DNA from 2 places in the Alteromonas sp. Cnat2-8 genome. Region 2 is predicted to be linked to the other one. Evidence: riboswitches for the same ligand, from Rfam matches in the RefSeq annotation. Region 2 holds a riboswitch; the other holds the start of a gene.

Region 1 (14,845 bases), on a different contig from region 2:
GAAGGGCTTAACCACAGCAGACAGCATTTGTATCAGTTAAAGGAAACTCTTAGTCATCTGGCCGACACCTTTGTGTACGGGCAAAGCACGTGGTTTTCACGCAATGTGCTGAAAAAGGAACAAATAGGCAGAGTGGCGTTTGTGGCCACTAAGTCTGATTTAGTGCCTGTAAGTCAGCGCGCTAACTTACTTAATTTACTTACCCAGATAACCGAAGGGGCGAGAGCACGGTTTGACGGTAAACCCATACAATTCGAGCATTTTTTAGTGTCTAGCATGCAAGTAACCGACGAAGGTAGTAATGATGATGCTATTCGTTACAAAGACACTGATGGCCGCTATGTAGAGTCTACGTTCGAACCTATTCCCAGCACTTTGAAAGAGATGGAAGAGGGTAGCCACTTTCCAGTACCTGATGTGAGTGTACCTAGCGATTTTAAGGCGCGTATTTTAGCGGGTAAGGGCGTAGATAGATTGCTTCAGTTTTTACTGGGCAAAGGAGAGTAAGAATGAGCGATAAACCTTATACATTTGACGAAAGCCCAGAAGAAACAAGCCAGTCTAGGCTTAGACGCGATGCAATTAACGGCGATGCCGGTGAGGAAGATCAGCATAATGCGGTGACTGGATATGGTAAACATAATAATGACCATGAAAGGGATGCGGTAACAAAACCACAGTACAAAACTAAAGTTAAAACACAAACCTTAGACATAGCGCAGCCTGAAACCAAACTTCCGCAACAAGTTACCGAGGATGTATGGGAAGTGGATACTAAAAAAGGTGGCCTGTCGTTAGGTGCGGCAACATTAGGGTTTGGCGTGGTTTCATTAATTGGCTTTTTTGTTTTTGAAGCTTATACCACCCTTGCGGCAAATGTATCAGAACACCCCATCGGTACGGGCGTACTAGGCGCATTACTGATTGGTTTTGTAAGCTGCTTTAGCTTTTTGAGTTTTAAAGAGTGGAGAGGCTACAAGCAAGTAAATACGGCGATGGAAGATGCAAGCGTTATCCGAGATTTGCTGGCTAGCAAGGGAGCAGAGCCTTCAGCGCAAAAGGGGTCTTCAGCGAAACAAAAGCCATCAGCGGGAACAGAAGCATCGCCACAGAAAATTGATCGCGTGCTAAGCCAGCACGGCAAACGCTTTTCGCGAGGGTCTTACGCGGCGCATTGTTTCGACCGTTATAAGCAGCAGCTTCAAGACGATATGTCAGGCCCAGAAAGATTAGGCCTGTACGAAGACACGGTACTAAAACCTGTTCAGGAAAAGGCGCACAAGGTGCTGAATAAAGAGTCGGTGACCGCCGGAAGCCTTGCGTTTATAAGCCCAAATAATCTTATTCAAACTTTTGCTGTGGTATGGATTAGCTTTCGTACCATTCGTCGAATGGCCCGCGTGTATGGGCTAAGGCCAAGTACAGCAGGCAACTGGAAGTTGCTTAAAGTGTTGGCGCAAAACATTGCGGCGCAAGGCGTGTTTGACTTAGCTACCGACGAAGTTGCCAATCAAATTGGCGGCAGCTTGTCGGCGAAGTTTATGGAAAATTCTGCTGAAGCGATTGCTGCGGGCGCGCTCAACGCCCGTTTAGGGCGAGCGTTGATCAAGTTACTTAAATAGCGCCTTTTGCCCGCTTGTTAGGCTGCGCTAGTGATTTTGCGCAGCCTAGTGGCACCAGCCGCGCTCTAGCGTGAAACCCTTAGGTTACTGTATTTACGTTATAGCGCCTTTTTAGTGGGCACCACCACGTTAGCAAAGATTAATCCCGCCACTAGTGACATAAAGATAAGAAATACTTCCTGCCCCAAATGGTCGGCCTTCACAAAGTCTTGGCCTGTCATAAACGAGTTCAAGCCAATATAGGTCTTAGACCCCGGCACCAGCACTATAAGCCCGTGCATAGCCACAATGGTTGCGGGTTGGTTAGCAATGCGGGTGAACGCATTAGCAAAAATGCCTAATGCAAACGCACCCACGAACGCACCTAGCCCAGGGCTCATGTAGTCAGAGCTCCATGCGGTAGCACTGTAGGCAATAAATGCTGCGGCCAATGCCCATGGAATGTGTTTAATACGCGTTCTGAATATCGCAACTAGGGCAATACACAGCAAGAATACCGCTAGCCAAGTAGCCCAGTAAGGCAGCGATTCTGCAGGGGTATACACGTTTTCACCAAACGCACTAAAGCCCACTGATACACCCAAAAAAGCACCGAAATACAGCTTAAACAGCTGCATGATGGCGTCCATAGTACGAGCCGTGCCCGACACCATGTTTCGCGATGAAAGCTCGGCAAGGCCCATAGTCAGCGCTAGTCCGGGTACAAATACAATCACCGATGAAAGCACAACCAGCGGAATGTTAATGCCAGGGTCAACGTATTGACCAATAGCACAGGCAAGAATGCCGCCAACGAACGCGGTGACAGGCTCTAGCATCAAGTTTACGCGTTTAGACTGCTGTGCCCATAAGGTCCAAAGATAAGCCACAATACCCAAGGCACCCGACCAGCCAATTTCACTCCAGCTTGCACCCATTAGCATAGCAAACGCGCCGGTGGCCATAGCAAAGGCTACGCCTGTAACCCATTTACCATAAGGGCTGCCCATGGCATCTATTTCATTTAAGCGCTTGTCAGCTTCACTTAAGGTTAATTTGCCCGACAGCAGTTCGCTGGCCAGTTCATCGGTAAGCGACAACGCGTTCATGTCTAATTCGCCAGGAAGCAAACGCGCAGCATGGTTATATTCGTCTTCGTGACGGTCACTCCAGATAACAAAAGTCAGTGAAGTTGGCGTTGAAATAAATGAAGCGTGTACGCCTAAATACTTAGCGACTTCACCTAGGTAAGCTTCAAGACGGAACGCAGGGGTACCGTACTTGTGCAGCATTTTGCCTAGCTTCACTATAAATCTACGAATTTGAATAAATTCAACGGTATCCAACGCACTGCCCTTTAGTTTTGATAAATCTAATATGAGATAAATGAGACAAAAAAGCCAGACGCATAGGTAAAGTGTCTGGCTAAAATTTGGGCGGATTGTACGGAGGGTTTTGCACGAAAGCAAAACAAATTTTCTCTTATTTTCCCTTACAAAAACTAATCGATTAATCCATTAAAAGTGCGCTATTTTAGCGCGAGTTTTCAAACGAAAAATACAGGTATTCTTGCGCTTAAACACGTTCTGTAAACGGCATCCAGTCTTTCCATACGGGTTCCAGTCCTTTCATTGAAAGTGCGCTCACGACGTCTGATACAGATCGGTTGTCGTCAATATCGAATTGATTTAGTGCCTTCGATGGGGCGCTGTAACCGCCAGGCTGTGTTTGCGACGCTGCACTCATAGACGTTATGCCAAGCGGCATTACGCCATCCCGAAATACTGCCGACTCTCGGGTAGACAGCGAGAGTTCTGCTTGTGGGTTAAAAATGCGGTGGGCGCATATTAGCTGCAGCAGATCTCGCTCGTTAGGGAGTTTACTGTTGGTGAGGGCGTTGCCGCCAGTGCTGTTACCCTCACAGCTACGAAGGCGCGGAAAAGCAATAGATACACGGCTTTGCCAGTAGTGTTGCTGTATTAATTTGCCGTGAAGGGCGGTCATGGCGCTATCAACCCGCCAGTCGCCTAAACCCAGTAGTGCGCCAATGCCTATTTTATCAATGCCGGCTTTCCCTATGCGATCGGAGGCTTCTAAGCGCCATAAGAAGTCCTGTTTTTTTCCTCGAGTGTGGTAATTAGCGTAATGCTGGGGTGAGTAGGTTTCTTGATACACTAACACTGCGTCTAAGCCCAGGTGCTTCAAGGTTTCATATTGCTCGCGCTTTAAAGGCTGTACCTCCATCATAAGGTAGCTCACCTTTTCGCGAATGGCGCTTAGTGTTTGCTCAAAATATTCCATCCCCACTTTGGTTTCATGTTCGCCAGTAACCAGTAACACCTGTGAAAAGCCTAAATCTTTGATGGCTTCAATTTCGGTCAACACTTCGCTTATAGACAGGGTTTTGCGCTTTATTTTGTTGCTCATTGTAAAGCCGCAGTAGGTACATTCGTTGGCACACAAGTTTGATAAATACAAAGGTACAAACAGCTGCATGGTATTGCCAAAGCGATGGCGAGTAATTGCTTTAGCGCGATAGGCCATGGCTTCTAAGTACTTAGCGCCAGCGGGAGAGATCAGCGCCATGAAGTCGTCTAAAGAAAGTGTATCTTTACCTAACGCTCGTTCTACGTCGCCCGCTGTTTTGCTGTTTATCGACATAGCCACATGCGACAAGTCTTGCTGCATTAATGCCTGCGCTACCTTCATACCGCCGGCTCCAAAAAGGCGGTAAGCGGGCTAGAGGCTTGGGCAAAACTGCTGGTAGCACCAAGTCCAGCTTCAAAGGCATTTCGCCCCGTTTCTACGGCGCTTGCGAAAGCTGCTGCCATAGCAACTGGGTCCTTAGCCGTGGCGATGGCCGTATTTACCAGTACCGCGTCTACTCCCAGCTCCATGGCCGCCATAGCTTCGCTTGGCTTACCAACGCCTGCATCTACAATGACGGGTATCGACGCTTGCTCAACAATAATTTGCAAAAAGGGTTTGGTTTGTAATCCCTGATTACTGCCAATAGGCGCGCCCAATGGCATAACGGCAGCGCAGCCTACCTCTTCTAAGCGTTTACATAAAACGGGGTCTGCTCCGCAGTAAGGCAAAACGTGAAACCCTTTTTTAACCAGTGCCTCTGCGGCAAGCAGGGTTTCGATGGGGTCGGGCAACAAGTAGCGTTGGTCTGGATGAATTTCCAGCTTCACCCAAGGGCTACCTAATGCTTCGTATGCAAGTTCGGCGGCGAATATGGCTTCTTTCGCGTTCTTCGCTCCCGACGTATTCGGCAAAAGAGTAACGCCCAATGCTTTTAATGCCGAAAGCGTTTCATCTTGTGAACTATGGCTGGCGACACGCTTCATTGCCAAGGTCACCATGCTGCTCTTGGCTGCCTGTACCGCGTTTTTCATGGTGTCTGGGTTACTAAATTTGCCAGTGCCAGTTAACAGGCGGGAAGGGAAGGTGTGATTTGCGAGTGTTAGCATTTTAGCCTCCTGCCACTAGGGTGAAGATATCCACGGTATCGTTGTTACTTAAGTAGGTTGTTGGCCATTCATTCTTGCTGATAATGGCGGCATTTTTGGCAACGGCGGTGCCTTCGTCTTTCAATTGTTTAAGAGCAATTAATTCACTAAGTGATATAGGAGAAATCACGCTCATTGGTTGATTGTTCACGTTGATATTAATTTGGGTCATTGGCATACCTCACAAGAAGAAGAGGGGGGAAGCTTGAAACTTTGAAGCGTACCTTGGCCTGCATGGGCGTTTACGTAATGGCCCCATTTAATATCGGCATCGAAGCCTCTTGCCAGAAATAACAAGGCTTGGGTAGCTTGGTGGCATGCTGCCATGCCTACTACTGGGCCTAGTACACCTTTGCTAACGCAATCTTCGCGTATGGCAACATTATTCACTAAACACTCGTAGCAACCGCAGGTGGCTGAGTTTTGAGGCAAGTTCAGCGCTTGCCAGGTAAGCCCACTGGCTGCTGCAATAAAAAGCGGAATAGAGGCGCGAAACGAGGCCAGGTTTATCTGCCTTCGTACCGTAACGTTGTCGGTGCAATCCAGCACGCAGGTGGCTGATGCAATTAATGTTGGTAAGTTGTTACTATCAGCAAATAAGCTTTTAAACTGGATGTTTAAATGCGAGTTCACTTTACGCAGTTCATTGTAAAGCGATTTAGCTTTAAGCTCGCCTAGGTGCATTTCGTTGTAGCTTATTTGGCGCTGCAAATTACTAATGTCGACGGTGTCACCATCTATAAGTGTAATGTTGCCCACGCCTGCGCCTGCTAAATAGCGGGCGGTTAAGCTGCCTAATCCTCCTAAGCCAACGATAACAGCGTGTGCACTCGCCAAATTAAGCTGTCCGTCGTGATCAATGCAATCGAGCAAAAGTTGTCTGCTGTAGCGACGTATATCCTGATGCTCAAGCTTTCGGCTTACCGAGTGACTAATTGAATGAGTAGCTGAATGGCTAAGCAAACCCTGCCTCCTGAACTAATGCTTGGTAGGCTTTCAGCGGGTGTGCTGCCTGAGTGATTGCACTTACCACAGCTATGCCGTTAACACCGGTTTTAGCAACATCGCTTATGCGCGATAAGTTAATACCACCAATAGCAACGGTGGGAATGCCATCGCAAAGCTGCACATACTTTTCTAAACGTGCTACACCTTGCGGCTTTGAAGGCATGTCTTTGGTATTGGTGGGGAAGATGTGACCAAGGGCAATGTAAGACGGGTTTAAAGCGCGAACACGTTGAATTTCAGCGAAGCCGTGCGTTGATATTCCAAGCCGTAAACCCGCACTACGGATGGCGTTTAGGTCTGCGGTGTCGATATCCTCTTGTCCCAAATGAACTCCGTAAGCCCCGAGTTCTATGGCCAGCTCCCAATAGTCATTAATGAATAATTGGCAGTCGGTGTGTTTCACCAATTCTATTGCCTCTTTTATTTGCTGACGAATGTCTTCTTGGGAGCCTTGTTTAACCCGCAGCTGCATGATTTTAACGCCCGTTGGCCAGAGGCGGGCTATCCATTGCACACTATCCACTACAGGGTAGATGCCTAAATGAGTATGAGTAAGTGCAGGAAAGTGGGCTGCTTTACAAGACGAGGCTTCAAGAAGGGTATCCTTATCCCGCTCTTTTTCATTGGCAGTGGCGCCACGTTGGTGAAAGGTCACCAGCGGAAAGCTCTCTGGTTTTGCGGGAAAGCCGTTGGTTCGTGCAAAGTAGGCGGTTAATACGTTACTTATGGCGTTTGCGTTAGCCGCTGCGCATTGCTTTGGTAGTGTATGGTTGCGAACTTCGCTGACGTAAGCATTAGCAAGCGTAAGTGCGTCTTCAATGCAGTAGTCGTGCACAATGAATGCCGCTACTGCACTGGCTAACATACAGCCTGTGCCGCGAAGGTTGCCGTTAGCGTATTTCGGCTGGCTAAAACGAAGAGTGTGAGAGGCACAAACAAAAATATCGCTCACGTTTTTTTGCCAGTGGGCGTGACCGCCTTTCACGTACACGCTCTTTGCGCCTTTACCCCTTAGCCGATTGATTGCAGTTAGCAAGCTCGCTTCATCAACAACTGGCAAATGAGTGAGCCACGCAAGCTCATCGATATTTGGCGTAACGATATCTACCGTATTCAACAGTTCGTCAACTACGCTTTCGCTTAACTCACTCAGCACGCCACCGGACGAGGTAGACAGTACAGGGTCCCATACAACGAAGGGGCGAGGGTTAGATGTTTTTTGAATACGTGCACACAACAACAGCGCTTGCTCATCATTAGCAATAGCGCCAATCTTAATAGCGCGTGGCGGGGTATCTTCAAACAGCACCTGCCACTGCTGATTTAATGCCGACGCGCACATGCTTTCCTTACTAAGCATGATTGAGTTGGACTGCACGGTAAGCTGTGTAGTGAGCACACAAGCATGGATGTTCAGATCGGCCAATGTAATGGCGTCGCGGGTAACGCCCGCACCACCGCTACAGTCAACGCCTCCCACACACCACACTACAGGAAGTGCAGTGGTGAGGTTGTTGGATGCAGGGCTTATGGACGCTTTCGCCATCATGGTAGCTCTACCTTGCTATCTGCAGTGTGATAAAGCTCTGCGCCAGACTGATTGAATGCCTGGGCCATGTCTTTCATTCCTTTTTCTTTCTCAAACTCTTGCTGCTCTGCTTGTTTAGCCACATCGCGCACTTCCTGAGAAATTTTCATGCTGCAAAATTTAGGGCCGCACATAGAGCAGAAATGCGCAACTTTGCCAGACGCCTGCGGCAAAGTTTCATCGTGATAAGCGCGCGCGGTATGCGGGTCGAGAGCTAAATTGAACTGGTCTTCCCACCTGAATTCAAAGCGTGCTTTCGACATGGCGTTGTCGCGAATTTGTGCACCTGGGTGTCCTTTCGCCAAGTCGGCAGCGTGGGCTGCAATTTTGTAGGTGATCAGCCCCTGTTTAACGTCTTCTTTGTTAGGTAGGCCCAAATGCTCTTTAGGTGTTACATAGCACAGCATTGCGCAGCCATACCAACCAATCATGGCAGCACCTATACCTGAAGTGAAGTGATCGTAGCCAGGAGCGATATCGGTGGTGAGGGGGCCAAGGGTATAAAACGGCGCTTCGTGGCAATGCTTAAGCTGCTCTTCCATGTTCGCTTTAATCATATGCATTGGCACATGTCCCGGGCCTTCAATCATTACCTGAACATCGTACTCCCATGCAATTTTCGTCAGCTCACCAAGGGTACGTAATTCAGAGAATTGCGCGTCGTCGTTAGCGTCAGCTACGCTACCAGGGCGCAGGCCATCACCTAGCGACAGCGCCACATCGTACTTAGCGCAAATTTCGCAAATATCGTGAAAGTGCTCATACAGAAAGCTTTGCTGGTGGTGGCTTAAGCACCACTTTGCCATTATCGAACCGCCGCGCGATACAATGCCGGTTACCCGCTTTGCGGTAAGGTGTACGTACTCAAGCAGCACGCCAGCGTGAATGGTGAAGTAGTCTACGCCTTGTTCAGCTTGCTCAATTAGGGTGTCTTTAAACATCTCCCACGTTAAATCTTCGGCTACACCGTTTACTTTTTCTAGCGCTTGATAGATGGGGACGGTGCCCAGGGGAACAGGGCTATTTCTCAGCAACCATTCGCGTGTTTCGTGAATGTTTCTGCCGGTAGATAGATCCATGATGGTATCAGCGCCCCAGCGCGTTGACCACACCAGCTTCTCTACCTCTTCTTCAATAGACGAGGTGACTGCTGAATTACCAATGTTTGCGTTAATCTTTACTAGAAAGTTGCGCCCTATAATCATTGGTTCCAACTCGGGGTGGTTGATGTTGCATGGAATAATGGCGCGGCCTGCGGCCACTTCCTGGCGTACAAATTCAGGCGTGATGGTCTCGGGTAAATTCGCGCCAAAGTGTTCGCCTTTGTGCTGCTGCGTCAGTTCGGCATCTTTAATGGCTTGGCGGCCCATGTTTTCGCGAATGGCAATGTATTCCATTTCTGGAGTAATAATGCCCTGTCTTGCGTAGTGAAGCTGGGTTACGTTTTTACCTGCTTTTGCTTTTAGTGGTTTGCGGCTGCGAATAAAGCGGAAATCTTCGGTAAATATGTCGTTTTCACGCTCTTTTGCAAAGCTTGATGAAACGCCCTCTAATTCAAGGGTATCGCTACGCTCTTCAATCCACGTTTGGCGAAGCGGAGCTAGGCCTTTGTGCACATCTATGTTTTCTTTTGGGTCGCCGTAGGGGCCTGAAGTGTCGTAAACAGGAATTGGCGGATTTGGCTCTAAAATAGGGTTGTCTTCGGTTCCACCCACTAAACTGTCGTGTTGGTGAATAAGGCGCATGGCCACACGAATATCGTCACGGCTGCCACACTCGTAGTGGCGCGTTGAATTTGGGTAAGCTTCGCCCGCAAGTTCATTAATGAATTGTTGTGCTTGTTGGCGCTGTTCGCGTCTGTTCGACATAGCATTTTACCTTGTTAATTTAGGTTCTAAAAATGCTTGTCAGGAGTGAAGGAGAATACAAAGTGTAAGTGTAGAAGGGGAATAATCCCGTTACTTTAGCGAGATTGTCGGTAAAGGTTTTGGTGATTACAGCCCTTTACACCGTTGATGTTGACTTGGGGATAAACTTGAACAGTTTACCTTGAGTGACGAGCAGCACCGTAATGGGTGTGTTTGTATCATCAACAGCAAAACAACTTCGCTTCACAACGCTAAACCACGGTTTAACATTGTGCACTTTGTATTTTCTTGTTCCCTTCGCAGGTATTAGCCTGATCAGGTTCTACGGATCCCACTTTCGCGGTCTCAGCTTACTGGGTTAACAGTGAAGCACTCCGACAAGTTGTTTAAGTCAATTCGGGTTGTTGTTGAAACAACCCGAATTGAGAATTCCTTTTTACTATATCTTCAATTTTACGGGTAATACAAGTACTACCAGAAAGCTAAATGAATATTCATCTAGCTGGCTAGCTGCTGACCTTCCTTGTAAAGCTGAAGTGCAGTGGCTGTGTCGTGCTTGCGTTCGCTAATTGCAGACAGCAGCAATAAGTCTTCTTTGCGCGACTTCATTTTGGTGGCTTTAAGCAGGGCTTTTTCCGCCAACACATCATCGCCTGAGTTAAATGCAACTTGGCCTAGCGTGGAGTATAGCGACACGTTTTCTTCGTCTTGCTTTATCCAGCTTTCAAGCAGTCGTAGTGATGGCGATGCATCAGGAATATTAAGCTGCGTGAACAGCGGAAACAGGGCGCTGTTCGGGCCACGTTTTTGCCATTCAACTAGCAAATTCTGTGCGTCAGCATGCATACCTTGGTCAAGTAACTGTTGAATGTAGGCCGCGCGGTAAGCATCGTCGTGACGAAGCTTACGAGGTAGGGTTTCCCAATACGATTTAAGTTCGACAGCGCCTTGTTTGCTGGCAATTTCGGCAAACTTACCTTTGGCGATGCGCTGGCTCCATGCGGTGTAATCCGCTTTGGGCAATGCTTTACGCCAGCCTGACAAATTCTCCTGAAGTACTTGCCACTTACCTAACTTGGCAAGAATTTGCGCTTTCAACTGCACAACCTGCTTGTTTTCACGGTCTTGCTCGTCAAGCTCGTTAAGTTTCTCTAGTGCCGCATCGTATTTTTCTTCAGCCATATCAATACGCGCGTGCATGACCGTTGCGGATACTTTTGCTTTTGGAAAATCAGTTGCCTGAACAAGGAAATAACGGGCTTTGGCTAAATCGTTATTGGCAAAAGCAATTTGCGCTGACGCCAAATAGTTAACGCCTTCGAAATCGCCGTTGGTGGTTTTGCTTAGCGCCTTTTGAGCCGTATCAAAATCACCTGCAGCCATTGCGTGTAAGCCGTCGTAAAACGCACGCTTACGTTTGCGCTCACCCAAAGTGCCGAACCATTTATGTGAACCTGTGATCAGGCTTAACGCCCACAATACAAGTCGAGATAGTACGTACCAGGCAATGACGGCACCTATCACTAAAATACAAAAGCTAATCACCGTCATTTCAACAGCGGTATTACCCAGTGATATGAGTACGTAGCCCTTATCGCCTAACAACATCGGGCCAACAATTAGTGCAACAACGAATGCGGCTAATACCGCAAGGGCAACAGCTAACCATTTCATAGTGCACTTGCTCCTTGTCCGAACACCTGTTTAACGCGGCTATCCAATAGACGCTCTAGCGGTTTTTGTGACGCTAGCTCTGTAGGTATTGGGCGCGATACATCGGTAGCAATGAGGTTTTGTAGTGCATCTACAAAGCCCGTTACTTGGCTTTTTTCTGTGTCGAACTTTTCAATAATTAACGTTTGAGCGTATTGAAGCGACTGGCTGTAAAGTCCTGCATCGCCCTGAAGCGCGGCAGTTTGCGCGTGCATAAGCTGCAGACGAAGTTGTTCTTTTGCTAAAAACTGCGCTTCCAGTGAAAGCACTGGTTCAACCGGGCCTTCAATGGTTTTTATGGTAAGAAAATCGTTCACCAGTGAACGCCACACTTTTGCAAGGTTCTCCTGCCAGTCGTCAGCTGACTCCGATAAGATCGTGTCTTCTGCATTGGCGTCTTGTGGTTTTTCAAAGGTATCAAGTGGTAGCTTATCTATTTGCGCTATCATGCCTGTAAGCGCAAGGGCTACGGAGCTTTGTGATACAGGGTTAAGCTGTTGAAGTGTTTGAATGTCTTCAGCAAGGTTTGCGCGAACCGGAAGTACCGATGGGTCGGCCAACGACTTTAAGCGTTTATCTGCGTTAACTAGCAGCAAAATTGCTGTGCGTACGTCGTTTTCTAACCAAAGCTTTCTGCCTGCCATGCGAACTAAGTAATCAGCTTCAGCAATGAGCCAGTCTGCCGGGCGGCGACCTTCCATATTGTTTAGTTGTTCAAGCGTCGATTCAGCTTGCAGCGTCAGCTTTTCGTTTTGCGCTTTTAACTCGGCTACCGTGCTTTCTAACGTCTGGTTGGTGCGAGCTACTTTGTCGATAGAGGCAACAAGACCAGCGCGCTCACGCTCAATAGTGTTTAGCTGAGAGGTCGTCGTTTGAAGTGCAGATTCAGAGTCCTTGCTTGCCGACTGTTGCTGCATGTAATACCAGTAACCTGCGCCAGCCATACCAAGCACAATAAGGAAAAGGATGATTACAACAAACCACAGTAGACCATTTCCCGACGATTTCTTTTTAGCAGCCCCCGACGATGTTGATTCACTGTGCGTGGCAGAAGATTCGATAACGTCTTTTTCAGCTTCCACTTTCACGAGTTCCTCTTTTTGTGGGCTACTTTCATTGTTGTTGGCCATTCAATACTCCCAGTTATCCTTTACCCAGGCGATGAGTGCCTGATCGGTGGCTCGCTGACAAACCGCTACCTCTTTAATGCCTTGGCTAGTGAGGGTTTTGGCAATTCGGTCGCTCACTGTTAACCATTTAATTGATTTAAGTGCTTGGCCAAATTGCGCAATTAGTTGCAGTGCCATTGCTTCGCTTGTAGCGATAATGCCGCTAACTTCGCCCATTTTCCACCGTTTTGTGTAAATTGGGCTTGTAAGTTGCTCTCTTTTATAAACGCAAAAGCTATTCACTAAAATACCTTTTTCGTCTAATCCAGTGGCTATGGCGTCGCGCCCACCTTCACCCTTAATGATAACGACATGCTGACAGTTTGCCTCATTAAGTTGGTGCATTGCCAGTATACCTTCGGATGTATGGGCTTCGGGAATAGCAACCTGCGTCGATGAAAACGCCTGAAGTCCCGCTTGTAATTTTCGTGCAGTGGCATCGCCCACAGCTATGATCAATGGTAAGTCGTTAGCCGTTTCGCGTAAGCCTTCAATAACGGTGTCTACAGCATATACGCTGGTAACAACAATTGCGTTTACTGCATTTGACGCTAAAAATTCTGCAGCAGCTTTTCTTTCAGACGAAATATCAATGATGTTAGACGTGGCAACGCCTACCGCGTCAATTCCGGCTTTTTCAAAGGCAGAAGCGCTTGCTTTTAACTTTGGCAGTGGGCGTGTAAACAGCAACATACTATCGAATTTTCATCCTTTTATTTTACTGCGTAAACCTGCACGCATTCGACAAACTATAACTTAGTTATAAAGCGCCTTTAAGATTTCACCGGCACCTTGCTCAAGAAGGGATTCCGCAACTTCAACACCAATATCTGCGGCTTTTTCTCGCGACGCTGTAGCAGAAGCAAAGAGCAGTTCTGAACCATCTGGCTTACCAACCATACCGGTTAGTGTCAGCACATCTCCATCAAGCGTAGCAAAGCTACCAATAGGTACTTGGCAGCCGCCTTCCAATCTCTCGTTCATGGCGCGTTCCGCAGTAACGCGCGTATTGGTGTCCGTATGGTTCAGCGCCTGTAGCAACTTAATTAGCTCTTCATCGTCGTTACGGCACTCAATACCTACGGCACCTTGTCCAACGGCGGGTAGTGAAATATCAGCGGGTAACGGCATGCGAATACGAGATTCCATTTCAAGGCGAATAAGGCCAGCAGAAGCTAAGATAATAGCGTCGTACTCACCTGCGTCTAGCTTGGCTAGGCGAGTATTCACGTTTCCGCGCAGGTCCTTGATAATAAGGTCAGGGCGATACTTGCGAATTTGGCACTGCCTGCGAAGGCTAGACGTACCTACTACTGCGCCTTGGGGTAGGGCATCTAAACTGTCGTGGTTATTTGAAACAAAGGCGTCGAACGGGTTTTCTCGCTCACAAATAGCGTGAAGGCCAAAACCTTCAGGAAATTCGACCGGTACGTCTTTCATAGAGTGCACGGCAATATCGGCACGGCCTTCAAGCATGGCAATTTCAAGCTCTTTTATGAAAAGTCCTTTACCACCAATTTTCGCCAGAGGTGTATCTAAAATTTTGTCGCCCTGCGTGCTCATAGGCACAAGCTCAACGGTCATTGACGGATAATGCTCCAACAATTTTGCCTTCACATACTCTGCTTGCCAAAGCGCTAAAGCACTTTTTCTAGTAGCAATTCGAACGGTGCGGGTAGTGTTGAGGTGACTCATGGCTATTCCAAACTATATAAAAAGAAACTAAAACGATGTATCACATAACGTCATACGATATACCCCGTAGTATACGCATTTTCTGTATTAATGTTTGAAATTAGGCGCAGTTTTCTCCTTGGTTATTATTAGACATTCAGTCTATGCTGAAAGGAATAATGGTCAATTAGTTTTAAATGCGGAGATAAGTCTTTTTATGGACAGTTCGTCGTTGCGTCAATTACTTAGAAGTGCTCAGCAAGATGAAGCGGAAGCAAAACGAAGGCGCTTAACGCTATATTTCATATCCTATGTTGGTGGCACAATTATGGCGTTTATGGCGTGGATTAACATGGGTACAAACAACCCATTGCTCGTTGGAACGCTGGCGGGGTCAGCCGCTTTTGTGTACGCCAATGTGGCGTTATCCCATATGTTCCCTCGCGTTGATGTCTTCTATTATTTAGCAGGCTTAGTGGTAGCATTTACCATAAACGGCTTGGTTTATACCGGCGGACTCAATAACACTGGGCTTTATTTTATTTTTCCCCTGCTTTTTATTCAGATAGTTGTTGTGCGTTTCAAGCCCGCCATGGTTTACGTAGCAGTGACCATGGGTATCGCTATTTTTATGCTCTACAATCAAGAAAAAATAGTGGCTGAGTACCCAGCAGAGCATGTCTCCCGCTTCTTAATCGCTACGTTCTGT
Region 2 (14,845 bases):
AACCAACGTAGCCTAAGAACAGGCAAGCAGATAATGCATAACCCACTTGCAGGTATAAGTATGCGGACGCTAAATTGATGAAAAACCAATAAACCCAGTTTTGCAGGATTTTATGCGCCACCATAAATGTTGTGACTACACTCAATAAATTAATGCTCGCATCTAATAGTAGGTACTCACTATTGAACTGTGAGCCTGCCACCTCAGACAGAACCCAAGCGAGCAATAACATACTCGGCACAATGAGCAAATGAGCCCAGAACGGCCAATGAAGCACTGGCTTAACATCGCCATCTTCCGCCCCTTTCGACCACTGATAATAACCGTATCCCGCCATTATCATATAAAAGAAGTTAAGCGCAGACTGAAATGGCAAAGTCACCTGCCAAAATAGCCAGGTGTAAATTGCGGTACTCACAAAAGCGCACAGCCAACACCAGCTGTTCTGTTTTGCGGCTAACAGCACATAGGCAATAGCGAGGACAACCGCTACCCACTCTAAAAGCGAAGTAGCGGCAATTTGTGAGGTAAACTCAGAAAAAAAGTTAGCCATTAAGATGATTTTCTAGATTGCATGGCATCAAAGTTTAAAAACTTAGCAACGAAAATAGCCTGCCCCACTTCTTCATGGGTCCTTTGCATTTCTTCGCCAAGTACTTTCATAACCACGCCATAGTCACCTGTAACCTGCGTGCTGGTTGAGCTTGTTGAAACTGCAATATCACTATAGCTATTTAACCTATCAATGAAATCTTGAATAGGTGGAATGTATTCGTTAACCAATGGGTACAACGACAGTTCAACCATAACTTGCATGTCTGTTTCCTTTTATTTTAAAACGCGTACTTAACAGTAACGCCAAACTGACGACCGTTACCTATTTGGTAATATGGCTCATCGAAGGCATACTCATCGCGAGGGTCGTTGCTGAAACCACCGAATCCACGGGTGTAGTACTCACGATCAAAGGCATTTTGTACCCACAGTGATGTCTGCCAATCACCGTGTAACACCACAATCTCCGAATTAACCAGCGTAGTACTTGGCGAGGTTACATCATGGCCGTCAGAAAAACGGTATTCGCTTTTGTAATCTACATCTACACGCCAGAGCATGTTATCTGTAAGTGCGTACTCACTATACAGGTTTGCGGTCCACTTAGGTGATTGAGCCTGCCTTTGCTCAGACACTTCAGTACCGTCTGCAAGCGTATACCCTTCAAAGGTAGCGCTTAGATATCCAACACTTGCATCTAGCTGCCATGCATCACTAGCAATCCAGCTAAGCTCCAGCTCGGCTCCTTTGTTTGTTCCTAAATCAGCATTATCAATAATGTCTACGAACCCTGCCGTACCGTCATCACGAGTGATAACGTCAAAATCGCTCACCTGAGTATCTTTTCTATCCATATAGAAAATTGCAGCACGAGCAATTAGGTCAGGCGTAAGTAATGGGCCCTTTACACCTATTTCGTAGTTCCAGTTATATTCTTCGTCGAAGAATCGCTGATTGTCATTCACGCGGCTGTCGGGGTTAAAGCCTGCACCTTTATATCCGCGTGAAATACTGCCGTAATAGAAGTGATTGCCCTGCGTATACTGAAGCGCGACTTTCCCGCCTACCATGGTGGTGTCGAACGCGCGAGTAAGTTGGTTGTTATCAGCGTAATCAAAATCGTAGTTTTCTACTCTTAACCCTGCTACCAGTACTAAATTTTCGTTCAAACGACTTTCAGTCTGAGCATAGATAGCGGTCGTCGTAGGCGTGTATTCACTGGCAAAGTCACTATCCAAATAAGTGTATTGACGTAGCAGCTTTTCTTCCGTGCTTTTATAAAACACGCCTATTGTCCAGTCAGTCATACCATCAAAAAGTGCGGCACTGTCAGACGACACGAAACGCATCTCGCCGGTCTGTGTTTCTACATCGCGATAATAGGCGTCAAAAGACGTGTAACCCCACGGGTGAAACCCTGTGAATGTCCAGTCTTCATCGTAGCCATAAGCAATATTGTGAGAAGCATGGGTGGCAATTAGAATAAAGTCGCCCGCTGCTGTATTGGTTGTAGAGCGCGCGCTAACAGCGTGGGTTTGGTGTTCGTCAAATCCTGGTTCATCAGACAGCGTTTTGTTGTCATTGTCTAGCGAGAATGCATCGTAACCGTTATCGATATCGTACCAGCGATAAGTAAGTGCAAGTGTGGTTCGCTCATCTACGCTGCCTTCAACGGCAAAGCGCAGTGCGGTTTCATCGATATTCGCGGTATCGCTTCTATTCAAGAACGTATTTTCTACAAAGCCATCACTGCGATTATGAACCAGCGCAACACGATAGCCCCAATCCGTGTTGATATCATCACCAGTGGCGCCTTCAATACGGTAACTCTCTTTGTTCCCAATGCGGGCTTCAACGTAGTCTGGGGCGTCGCTACCCACGTCATTACTGGAGAGTTTAACCGCTCCGGCCAATGCACCTGTGCCGTATAAGGTAGCCTGAGGTCCGCGATATACCTCTAGTTGTTTAGTATCAAAAATAAGACCTGCCGCAGCAAGGCCTGAAAAATCAAATTCATCGACGATAAAGCTTACAGAAGGATTGATAGGCTCGGCGAACTGACTACGCTCTCCAATACCGCGAATTTGCACGAAGCGGCCGCGAGACGCACCAGCTGCAAAGTTTACGTTTGGAATACTGTTTAGCACACTGTCGATATGGCTCGGCTGTCTACTGCGAAGACGCTCTTGATCTAAAATGGTCGCGCTAGCACTTAACTGGTCGAGTGTAGTTTGACGAAAATCACCAGATACGATGACGCGCTCAATATCTGATGGCGTGCTATCTGAAGTGTTACTTACATTGGTTTGTTGCGCATAGGCCGCAACGGAACTAGCAAGCAGTGAAAGTGTGAAAAGTGTTTTATACATGGGATCTCTTATTCTTATTTAAGAAAAAAGATCCGGGTCTAACGGCAGGTGATAAGGCTATATTGTGAACCATCCCTACGCCGGTATTATCCGGATCAGGTTTAAGGGTTCCCACGAATGTGGATCTCAGACCGAAAACGGACACCCCTTGGTATAGTGTTGCGCGGCTAAAACTAGCAAACTCAACTTCTGCGACGGAGTCTACCAGTTCGATACACGCCGTCAAGCAGATAAGACGTTAAGCTAACGTAAGGTTTTATATATGATATAAGGCGTTGAAAGCTTAGGGCTATTCAGCGTCAATATTCATATTTAGGCGACGTACTTCATCGTCAGTTTGTGCTTTTAAACCTTCCAACGTTTTGCCGTGTGCGGTTGGTTGACGCGTATCAGGGTCAACCTTTACGAAAACGATATCGTCTGCAAAACAGATGGTTTTCTTGGTTGCTTTGTTGCGTACCAAGCAGCTTACGGTAATAGACGTACGGCCTACAGCTTTAGTTTCTAGACCAAACTCTACGATATCACCCTGCATAGCCGGTGATTCGAAACTAATTTCACCAATATGCTTAGTTACCAAGCAATTAGTTTCTAGCTGACAAATAGCCCAAATTGCAGCTTCTTCGTCTATCCATTCTAACGCGCGGCCACCGAACAAAGAATTGGCGTAATTAAGGTCGTTTGGCATAACTAGACGCCGAGAAAGAAAGCGCATTCGAATTCCTCATAATAAATCGCTACTATAGCGTTAGATTATACCGAAAAAACTGATTCATGGCGCTAACTCAATTACGCGAATGGCTATTAGCCCCCTACTTTGAAAATAGCGGCGAAAATGGCTGCAAAAAAAGCTCTCACGCTTCACACTTATCAAACGTGACTTGCCCGCTTCACCGGAGAATGCTTGTAATATCTGGCAATGATGATTTTTGTGAAGCTGCCATACGTAGCGTTCAAGCCTTTGTAGATGAAGTTTCATCTATAAGCGTTGTGAATTTTGCTGGCGATACACTTAAGGGAAAGAACCGCAAACAAGTACTGGGGAGCGAATGTGACATTGCCACATTAGACTGTCGCGATTCATTCAAACCTGGCGACGTGATGGCAGTGGCGGGGATCGTTAAACGCAGTGGTTGTTTAATACTTATTTGCCCTGCATTGAGTGAATGGGTCAACAATATTTCGGTCTCGTTCCTGTCGGAGGGGTTTACGCTTACACAAAGTCGATACCTCGAACGCTTTATAAAGCACCTGCGTAACAACGACTACGTGGCACTTCACACTGAAGAAAAAACCACACTTCCAGATACGGCTATGTACCGCATTAGCCAAGGCGTAACGTCAAACGTCTATAGAGGCTCACTATTTAAATCAGAAGAGCAAGAGCAGGCATACAGTCGTTTATATCAAGCACACTCACTTAATAAACTAAACGCGCTGATTACCGCCCCAAGAGGCAGAGGCAAGTCATCATTATTAGGTATATTCATTGAAAGCCTAATCAGACAGGGTAAAAATGTACTATTAACCAGTGAACGCTTTGATAATGTGAAGAACGTGCTTTCACGTATTCACCAGTACGAAATAGCAGGTGTCAGAACACAACAACCATCCACCGCTAACATTCAAACCCAACTAATCCTTGGTGATAAGAATGAGGCAGCGACGTTTGGCAGTGTAAAATGGGTGCCCCCTGACAGTGCCTTGTTATATACCACAGAAGATGAAAAGTACGACGTTGTAATTGTTGATGAAGCGGCTTCAATCCCCCTCCCGGATGTATACCGGATCATAGCCAACCACAAGCAGTGGGTGCTTAGTACTACGCTTTTGGGTTATGAAGGTTCAGGCAGTGGTTTTATTCACAAACTCATCCCTAGTTTACCGCCATCAGCTATCCATTTAAGACTATCAACGCCGTTACGATGGTTCGAACATGATCCCATTGAAGCCTTTTTCAATACGACTTGTTTATTTGAGGACAGAGATGCGGCGCGCAATATTGGCGAGATTAATTTCAAAAACAGTATTAACCCACCGATAGATTACGATTTTTCCATAAGTTCGTTTAAAAGCATTTCCGAAGAGGCGCTTCTGCAAATAATGTCGCTACTTTCATTAGCCCATTATCAAACTACACCCGATGATTTTATGCGCTTGATGGATAGCCCGGATATACTTGTTGCCATACTTAAATTCAACGACAACGTGATAGGTACTGCAATCATAAACGCTGAAGGTAGCGACTACCTGAACGATACCGCCTTGGGCATTGCGTCTGGAAAACGTCGTCCTAAAGGGCATTTAGGTGCACAGCGACTTGCTCTGTTGTCTGCTGATGCAAAAACAGCAACGTTTAGATATTGGCGTATTAATCGTATTGCCGTCGATACGGTGGTGCAGAGTAAGGGTATGGGCAGTTACTTGCTACAAAGAGTTAGTAATGAAGCCAAAAAGCAAAGTATTGACGCTATCTGTACTTCTTATGGAACGACACAAAAGTTAGACAGCTTTTGGACAAGAAATGGATTTGAGATTGTAGACTATGGGCGAAAGCCTAATAAAGCCAGTGGCGAAACCAGTGCACTAGCGTTATATCCTCATTCCAACAGAGCAAAAAAACTGCTTTCTGAATTGATAGCACTCAAAGAGAGCTTTCAATTCGATAACCAGTTAGACAACGTGCCCATTAGCATACTGACAATCTATGTAGAAAAGTTAGTACATTTTACCCAAGGCACACGCACTTTAGATGATGTTTGGCCGATATTACATAAAATTGCGCGTTATGCAGAGACTCACCCTACACCAAGCGCAAATACTCAACTGAACAAGCCAAATAACACAATACTGTATACGCTATGGCGTCTTGTTGAAATCATTAACACGAAGCGCTTTCTCAGAAAAGTACTTACACATTCAGATATGAATGCGAAGCAACGTGTTTCTACATTCAACGAAGAAAACCTAAAAGCAAGTGGGTTAAAAGAAGTCACTATTGTTATAAGAGAAGCACTTCTGCCTGCTTTCAAATAATAGAAAGTCTGTAGCCTGAAAGTACAAATAATCTGCTTGGCGTAGAGCCACTATACCTGCGTTAACAAGCCGCGATTACGAACATTTTAAATACCGCTGAGAGGCTAATGATCTATGCGGGCTGGTGTTAAAGCCCTATAAACAAAATCCCATTCGAGAAAAGCTCACTTACTAAATTAAGGGCAAAAAAAAGCCTCCCAAAGGGAGGCTTTTTTGCTAAAACCACATATTAGATACTAATACCGCGGTTCTTTGCTTTTTCCTTGATATAAGGTTCCCACGCTGCAGCGTTGCGGCGTAGAGAGCGATCTTTCTTAGCTTCTTGTACGTGCTTGTAAGCAGACTTGAAGTTACCTGCGTAGAAGTTCGCTTCCATTAACGTGAAGTGAATCTTCTCAGGGTCTTCAGCACCACGCTCTAGAGCATTCTCTAGTGCTTTAATAGCGCCTTTGTAGTCTTCCGCTACAAGTAAAAGTGTACCTTGCTTACGATAATGCTCAGGGTCTGAACTCTTAGCAGCAGCTTGTGCATACAAGTCAGCAGCCGTTTTGAAGTTCTTTGCCTGGTGATAAGCATTAGCTACGTTTGCTAACATATCGGCATCATTTTTTAGCAAGCCTTCTTTCACGTGCTTTTCAAGCAACTTAGCCGCCTTGTAAGGCATACCGTTACTTTGATAAAGCTGAGCAAGCGTCTTTATTTCTGACTCTTTCTCTAGATAACCCTGCATATAAGCAAGTTCTAGCGTTGAAAGACCTTTCTTATAGTCTTCAACTAAGATGTAGAAAAAGCCAAGACGTGACCACCAAGTCTTTTCCTGAGGGAAAGTTCTAACAAGATCTTCCGCAACAGCAACCGTTTCAGGGTACATCTTACGCTCGTAGTAAGAAGTTAGCTTTAATACATACGGGTTTTTGTTTGGCTCTTCATACAAAGCAATCGCTTTGTCTGCTGGCTCAACCATCTTCGCTAGTTGCTTAGATTCAAAGTAAGCCTGTGCCAAACGCGTATATACGTCTGCGTCTTCTTTACACGTGAAGTCCATCCACTCGTTATACCATTTAATGGCATCAGTGTACTTCTCTTCCTGCATGCTCAAATCACCTAGTAATTTAAGTGTTTGAGAGTGTTCAAGGTCGTTTAGAACTTTCGGTTCAACTGATTCAACCAAATACCCTAAAGCTTTACCACCTTGACCTTCTTGCGCAGCAAGTAAGTTACCAATAAAACGCTTTACGTAAGCTCGATCGAAATCGTCAGATGCGTCGATTTCGTAAAGTACGTTTAGTGCTTCATTAACTTGGTCTTCATTGTAGAACTCAAAAGCTTTCTGAACTTTTTTACCGGTACGCTCACCTACAAGCGTTGTTTTTCCTTTCTCATATCCAGGACAAACAACAGGTGCTGACTGCGCTAGGGCAGCGGGTGCTGAAAGCACCGCGCCTGCGCCTAGCACTAAAGCAACGGCTGACATTTTGAATGTACGTTTCATCATGATCATTGCTCCAGTTTAAAGTCTAGCTGTACGAACATGCCAGGTTGTTTAACTGGCTTGCCATCAACGATCTTAGGCTTGTATTTCCACTTACGTAGAGCACGACGTGCTTCACGGTCGAATACGCGCTTAGGTTCAGCTTCGATAACTTCGATATCTTCAACACCACCAACTTCGTTGATAGTGAAAGACAGTCTTACCCAACCTTCACGGCCGTCACGGGCTGCATCAGGTGGATATTTCGGGTCGATACGAACGATAGGTGTTGCTTCACCATCACGCTGCATTGCACCAACACCACCGATGTTTACACCAACACCACCTGTGTCGATAGCTGGAATAGCTAAGCTAAAGCCATCTGCATCAGGTTCCGCAGTTTCCGGCTCAACTTGCTCCATTTTAGGAGGCTGTGGCGGCGGAGGCGGCGGTGGTGGTGGAACACGAGTACGCGTTTGCGTTTGGTCGTCTGGTTCCTGCATTACAATATCGATAACCGGTGCAGGCGGTACTTCGTCTGCTGGTCTAGATGAATTTTCAATCAACTTGGCCATTAGAACGAAAAGGGCAAATGCAACACCAGCACCTAAAAGTATAGATACAATTATACGTAACATCTTATCCCCTTGCCGCTACCGAGACTCGGTTAACGCCAGCGGCTTTAACCTGATCCATAATCTCAACTACTAAACCATGCTTCGCTTTAACGTCAGCTTGAATGATTACGTAGTCTGTAGGCTGCTCGGTAAGCAGTCTCTCAATATTCGCTCTTACGCTGTCCGGCGCTACTTCACGCTTGTCTAGCCAAACATTTCCGTCTTCAGTTACGGCGATGAAAATGTTTGCATTTTTGTGAAGAATCGCCTGGCTCGCATCTGGCTTGTTGACTTCGATCCCTGCTTCTTTAACGAAAACAGTGGTAACGATAAAGAAGATCAGCATGATAAACACGATATCCAACATGGGCGTCATGTCGATCTGTGCATCTTCTTCCTCGGTTCTGACTTTTCGAGCCATAATCTCTCTCTCTAATGATGTGGCAGGCTATCAACTAGCCCTTCTCTTGCCAGCTTCACTTTCGCTTCAAGACGTGAACTGATGAACAGTCCAGATAGCGCGGCTACCATTCCCGCCATTGTCGGGATCGTTGCCATAGAGATACCAGCTGCCATTAGACGAGCGTTGCTGGTGCCCTGTGTTGCCATTGTCTCGAAAACACTGATCATACCGGTTACTGTTCCAAGTAGACCGATTAGTGGACACATTGCAATAATGGTTCTGATAATCAGCATTCTAGCGTTAAGGTCGTCTGACGCTTGAGAAATCCACGCGTCACGGATTCTATGCGCATACCATGATGTGGTATCTGCTCGGGCATCCCAATTCGCGATGATGTTTTTCTTCACCTTTGGGAAGACCGAGGTTAAATACCAGTAACGCTCAATCATTAAAACCCACATGAGAAAGAGCGCGGCAGCAACGAAGTATAGTACGTCACCGCCGGTAGCGATAAAGTCCCTGACCGATTCGAATAATCCAATCAGGTAATTCATATTACGCTTTCTCCGACTCTGAGTGAGCAGCTACGATACCCGCAGTTTGCTCATCAAGAATGTGGATGATTGACTTGCTACGAGAAGCTACGATGCTGTGAGTAAGGATTAGAGGCAGAGCCGCGATAATACCTTGAGCAGTAGTTACAAGAGCCATAGAGATACTTCCTGCCATCATACGTGGGTCACCTGTACCGAATAGTGTGATGGTTTGGAATGTCTCGATCATACCTAGTACTGTACCTAGTAGACCTAGTAGAGGAGCAATCGCTGCGAAGATCTTGATAACGTTAATGCCGCTTTCAATTTTTGGAAGCTCGCGAAGAATCGCTTCATCAAGTTTAAGCTCAAGGTTTTCTGCATCAGCAGTCTTGTTCTCTTGGTAAACTTTAAGGATACGACCTAGTGGGTTACCTTCTGAAGGATTGTTTACGTTCTTAAGCTGTGAACGCATTTTTCCACCAGTGATCGTTAGTGTGATCATTTTGTAGATACCAATTAGTAGGCCAATCGCAAGCATAATTGTGATTGTGTAACCAACTGGACCACCAGCATGATAACGCTCAGACATTGTCGCTTTTTGCTTCAATAGACCAAGGATTGCACCTTGAGAAGGGTCAGCAAAGAAAGGAACAAAACCAGAAGTAGCGCCGATTAGTTCGTCAGCAGAAGCTACAAAGTGACCATCTGGTTGACGACCAAGAGGCTGAACAACTTCAGCTTCAGCGTCATACGCTAGGTAACCAGCTTCACCAACAAGGTTGAAAGTACCAACACGAACAACTTCTTGCTGTGAAGAACCGCCGTCAAGGTTAACAACTTCAGTAGTGAACTTAACTACTTCACCGCCTTCAGTCATTTCTTTCTGAAGAGCAAACCATAGGTCTTCAAGTTCTTTAATGTTTGGAAGACCTTTAGAGTCTTCTGACATTTCAGCAAGGAACTGACCACGGCCAGGGAATTGTGCACTTACGATTGATGTAGAGATACGGCCGTAAGCTTCAGAAGATGCTTGACGTACCACACCGAACATTTCACCAAGTGTACCTGTAGCTTGGTCTAGCTCAGCAGCTTTCTCGTTTAATGTAACTTCGTTGTCTGAGAATTGCTTCTGTAGACGGTCACCACGAGCTTGTTCAGCTTTAAGATCTGCTTGTGCTTTGCGAAGAAGTGCTTGCTTGTCAGCACGTGCTGATTGGAACTCAGCTTCGCGTTGCTTATCTAGGCGAGCTTCAGAAACGCGGTTCTGTTGAACCTGGTCTAGAAGATCTTTCAGGCTCTTTGCTTCCTGAGCCTGCGCTCCGGTTGCTGCAACTGCAACTGTCGCAGCGGCTAAAAGAGATTTGAATACTGGTTTCATTAACAATTACTCCGCTGCGCTAATTGGTAGTTTAATCAGATCCGCAGGAATGACGTTGTTAGCCATTTTAACTGCGTCAACAACTGAAGACAGATACTCGTCACCCAGTTTTTCCCATGCGCGGCTTTCGTTGTTCCATACCCATGCGTGAGTTTGGTCTAGAGAAAGTGCAACTAGCGCCGTACGACCTAGGTTAAAGAAGTCAACAGTAACTTCTGTGCCTGCGTCGTCGATAGTACCTTGGTAAGAGTTGATCTTAGTACCGTATTCAACTTCAACTAGGTAAGCTTCTAGTACCTGACGGAACTGTTCTGAAACAGTTACGTTAGAGTTAGCCATAAGGTCGCGAAGACGCTCAACACGCTGTAGACGCTCGTCTAAGTGAATTGGACGGTCTAGCTTGATGAACTGCTCTAGGCTGTCGATCATGCGGAACATAAGAGGAACGATGCCCTGCTTAGTTTGTTCGATGCTGTCGATCTGACGTTGTAATGAATCGATACCGCGTTGCTGGTCTGCAACTAGGCTTGCGATGTAATCGTTGTAGATTTTAAGGTTTTCTGTCTCATCTACTGTTTGACGATACTCAACAAGTAGTTCTTGAGACTGTTCAAACAACGTATTGATTTTTTCTTGAGATTTCGCTGCAGCCGCGTGGATTTTCGCTTCTTCTTTATGAAGATCTTCAAGCGTATCTGCAGAGACTGCGCTACCTGTTAGTGCGAATGCACCCATAACAGTAGAAGCAATAAGAGTTCTCTTGCTCATTTTGGACATAGTTCCCAACCAAATTTCTTATTTGAATCCTCGCCGATAGGAAAATATTCGGGCAAGGGGCGTATAAAACTTTCACAATTTTGTTTCAGGAATGTAGCGCCGACGTCAATTGTCAGTACTACGAACGTATTATACTCACATGGAATGTTACGTTTAGTCAAGTAACACACTGTTTACACCTAGTAGATTTCATTCCGTCTGCCTAATTTGTGTTCATTAGCAGTGCAGATTTCATTCCAAAATAATGACATCAGACAAGAATAGAGCATCACTGACACCTTAATCGATTAACTAACAATCAATTACCAAGTTTATTTAACAATTTATCAGCGCGCATTTCTGGCTACTCGCAGAAATTAGATATGATTTTTAACCTAGATGTTACTTGCTATTAAAAGAAGGACTAATCATATAAACTTCATGAAAAATCCAAAATACAGACGAGTATGCAATGACATTCACGCCAACTCACCACATTACGATTGAGAACAAACCCCTGTGGATCTTCGACGACCTTTGTACTCAGGCAGAAGCGGAAAGCTTATTCAAAGGTTTACAAGTAAGCGCGTTCAAGCGAGACGAAATTGCTAGACCTGATACACAAGAATATCGGCATTGGGCAGTGAATCTAACATCTGAGCAAATTAGAACCCTTCCCGTATACCACAGAGCGATTGAGGCCATTCGCGGTATTACAAAACAAGATTTTAGTGCTTATAGAGGATATGTGAATCACGCATCGTATGGAGATATGCTTTTTACGCACACAGATTGTGCACCTGATGCGAATGAGTTCACTGTTTTGGTTTATATTGCACCTGAATGGGACATTGAGTGGGGAGGAGAAACGTTGTTCTATGACAACAACGACGATTGCTTATTCGCGTGCACACCAAAACCTGCTCGTGTTGCAATTTTCCATGGTGCGATCAAACACGTCGGTAGACCGCCCAATAGAATTTGTTACACGCCCCGTTACACCCTGGCGTTTAAGCTAGAAAAAGTGTAACTACGTTTAGATTTCGTTTGGAATAATATCGAAGGCAACGGTTAATCTGTGTTCATCAGTGGTAAAAGCGTTAGTACCGTGCCACATGTATGATGGAAACAGAACGACCGTCCCCCCTTCGGGTTTGACTGCATAATCCCCTTCAAATCGTTGATTCGCAATATCAGCCCTACCAAACATCAACCAGCCTTGCCCATCTGTATCAACGGCTTTAGGCACATCCACATAGTAAACGCCGCTTAACCATCCTTCTGGATGGTAGTGAGACTTATGAAAGCCTCCATTTCTTAACCTTACTGACCAAGAACCGATATATTTAAGCTTATCGCTTAACCGTGATAAAAACGGATGGGTTTTGTCAGCACACTGTTGCGCGGTAAATAGTTTTGCCTGCGCTAAAATGTTTTCCGACAATTCTTTAATGATAGGTAAGGATGTGACGAATAAATCTTCATATGTTTGCGTCCCATTCTTCAATGATTGTCCAATAGGATGCCGTTGATTCTGATGTTTTTCTACAAGGGCAGTTTTTAGTTTTTCATTGAAATTAGCAGTATCAACTGGACTAGGTTTAATAGCGTTAACGTAAACAAGCTTGTCATAGTCGCACAACCATTTATAACGGTTTTCTTGTTCGGCCATAGACCAACATGTAGATAACATTGTCCACCAACCTTGGTTTAGTGGTTCTATTTTTATCAATTGGTTGAAGCAGTTGAGTGCTTCTTTTGCGCGCCCCAAACAAAGCAGCGAATAGCCCTTCTCACTTAATAGCGCCACTTTATTTGACTGTATTTTGGCATTTTCTATTTCAACAATAGAAGCCTCATACTCACCTAGTTCTCTGAGCACTCTGGCCCTCAATGGCGCAATTTCGTGAGTCTTAATCGCTTCTGTAGTAAGTAAGTCTAATTGCTCTTTTGCCGCATGATATTCGTCGGCTTGTATTAGCAACTGAATAAAACGAAACCTGAAGCTATCGTCTTCAGGTTGTCGTTTGATATATGATTCAATATGAACAAATGGCGCATCAACTCCCTCTTCCCATAGAAACTTGGCCAGCTCCTCCTGAAGCTCCCAATCAGATGGTGCAACTTTCAATGCTTTCAGATACACCATTTCCGCGCGCTCTCTTTGATTTGATAGCGCGAGTACTGCTGCATAATTTCTTAAAATAGTAGGGTTAGCATTAGTTTTAGAAAGCGCTAATTCAAAATGCTTTAATGCTTGTTCATAGTCTTCAATTTTGCGATACAAATTGGCGATATTGTTCAAAGCAACAATATTTTCTGGACTAATAGCTAAGACATCTTTTAAGACGATTATGGCTTCATTAAAGTCTGATTGCTTCGAAAAAATGTCTGCCAAAATTAGCTTCGTTTGCACGTGATTCGGCACTAACGCTAGAACTTTTTCTGCTGCTATACGCGCTTGCTTTAACGCATTTTTTTCAATTAGTGCACGTGCCAAATTATAGTGTAAATCAACATTGTTAGGCGCTAATTTACTCGCCTTTTGAAAGGTTGATACTGCCAAGTCAATTCGCCGAGTGGATAGGTATAAATTACCTAAAGCATTTGATAATTCGGGGTGATTTTTAAATTTCTTCAGCCCTTTTACTAAATATTTCTCAGCTTCTTTCACTCGCTGAACTTGGCGAAGCGAGCCACAGAATAGTTGAATAAATACTGGGTCTTTTTGCAACAGAAATAACTGCTTCTCAATAAATTGGATGATCTGCTGATATTGCTTCTGGTTATAAGCAGAGACGAGCTGTTGTACTATATTCATACTATTATTATTTTCTTCGTAACTGTGCATCTAAGTTAGCTAACTTACCTACCCCATTGTTCCAGACAGCAAATTTTGTCATAAACTTTGCCAATCCTTCCTTTTCTAACGAAGATAAGTCTGGATGCCATATATCAAAAATAAGCACAATTCTTACATCATCGCTCTCATTTTTTGCGGAATGTAGAAAGCTATCATCGAAGATCATCGCGGATTGTTCATTTTCCCACTTGAATATTTCTTCTCCCGCTTTCAACGATGCATGTTTTGTGACTTTTAAAGGTATATGCACGGTAAGCTTACAATTTGAAATTCCGTAATGCGGAGGGATGTATGCCCCAGGCTCTAGCACAGAAACAAACATTTCAGGTGCATGAGGTGGACAATGCGCCAATGGTGCCCTTTCCAATACTTCACGGAGCGGTTCACTTAACGATTTAAACACTTCACTGTGTTCCCCACCTTTTATTAGATGGGTAGAGAGCCATTCATCTCTTAGCTTGTTCCACTCTTCCAAATTCGGTAGATTTTCAAACTCTTCAACATATTTGCTTTTTGATACTTTGCCTATATCCAACAACTCATCTTTAAAAGGCTGCAATCTCTGTATCCAACTCTTTAATCCTTCACATTCCTGAATATCGTAAAACGGTTTACTGGTAAGCTCAGGAATATAAATGAAATTAGGTCGTTGAAGCGGGTTTGAAAAAGAAGGTTGTGCAAGACCAAACAAAACTTTGACCATTTCACCTAATCGCGGAGATATATCTTTAACAAACTGCAGTTCGTTGAAACCTGCTCTTCGCGCTAGATTTGCGGCGTTAGCAATATGTGTAGCTTTAACACGTGAAGGCTGGCTACCTTCGATATTGAAGTCTAGGGGAGAAGATTCGTACCACTCTA

The links. Region 2 has a riboswitch for thiamine pyrophosphate ahead of MHN00_RS00460 (TonB-dependent receptor). Riboswitches for the same ligand answer to the same signal wherever they lie in the genome.
Region 1: linked by a shared signal. The riboswitch ahead of thiC (phosphomethylpyrimidine synthase ThiC) and the one ahead of MHN00_RS00460 (TonB-dependent receptor) in region 2 are both predicted to bind thiamine pyrophosphate.

Annotation. Positions count from the first base shown of each region.
Region 1 is NZ_JAKREX010000007.1:214,207-229,051, reverse strand. Features, by position in the region: gene MHN00_RS18795 (YcjX family protein) at 1-507, shown strand, start outside; gene MHN00_RS18790 (YcjF family protein) at 510-1,622, shown strand; gene MHN00_RS18785 (threonine/serine exporter family protein) at 1,721-2,947, opposite strand; gene thiH (2-iminoacetate synthase ThiH) at 3,177-4,310, opposite strand; gene MHN00_RS18775 (thiazole synthase) at 4,307-5,077, opposite strand; gene thiS (sulfur carrier protein ThiS) at 5,079-5,288, opposite strand; gene MHN00_RS18765 (HesA/MoeB/ThiF family protein) at 5,285-6,079, opposite strand; gene thiE (thiamine phosphate synthase) at 6,072-7,673, opposite strand; gene thiC (phosphomethylpyrimidine synthase ThiC) at 7,670-9,580, opposite strand; TPP riboswitch at 9,856-9,967, opposite strand; gene MHN00_RS18750 (heme biosynthesis HemY N-terminal domain-containing protein) at 10,079-11,254, opposite strand; gene MHN00_RS18745 (uroporphyrinogen-III C-methyltransferase) at 11,251-12,423, opposite strand; gene MHN00_RS18740 (uroporphyrinogen-III synthase) at 12,424-13,155, opposite strand; gene hemC (hydroxymethylbilane synthase) at 13,219-14,157, opposite strand; gene MHN00_RS18730 (GGDEF domain-containing protein) at 14,354-14,845, shown strand, end outside.
Region 2 is NZ_JAKREX010000001.1:103,135-117,979, forward strand. Features, by position in the region: gene pnuC (nicotinamide riboside transporter PnuC) at 1-553, opposite strand, end outside; gene MHN00_RS00455 (hypothetical protein) at 553-816, opposite strand; gene MHN00_RS00460 (TonB-dependent receptor) at 834-2,924, opposite strand; TPP riboswitch at 2,980-3,083, opposite strand; gene MHN00_RS00465 (hotdog domain-containing protein) at 3,214-3,639, opposite strand; gene MHN00_RS00470 (GNAT family N-acetyltransferase) at 3,699-5,960, shown strand; gene MHN00_RS00475 (tetratricopeptide repeat protein) at 6,190-7,455, opposite strand; gene MHN00_RS00480 (energy transducer TonB) at 7,458-8,069, opposite strand; gene MHN00_RS00485 (biopolymer transporter ExbD) at 8,071-8,469, opposite strand; gene MHN00_RS00490 (MotA/TolQ/ExbB proton channel family protein) at 8,481-9,005, opposite strand; gene MHN00_RS00495 (MotA/TolQ/ExbB proton channel family protein) at 9,007-10,365, opposite strand; gene MHN00_RS00500 (DUF3450 domain-containing protein) at 10,372-11,133, opposite strand; gene MHN00_RS00505 (2OG-Fe(II) oxygenase) at 11,594-12,151, shown strand; gene MHN00_RS00510 (putative 2OG-Fe(II) oxygenase) at 12,158-13,942, opposite strand; gene MHN00_RS00515 (aspartyl/asparaginyl beta-hydroxylase domain-containing protein) at 13,950-14,845, opposite strand, start outside.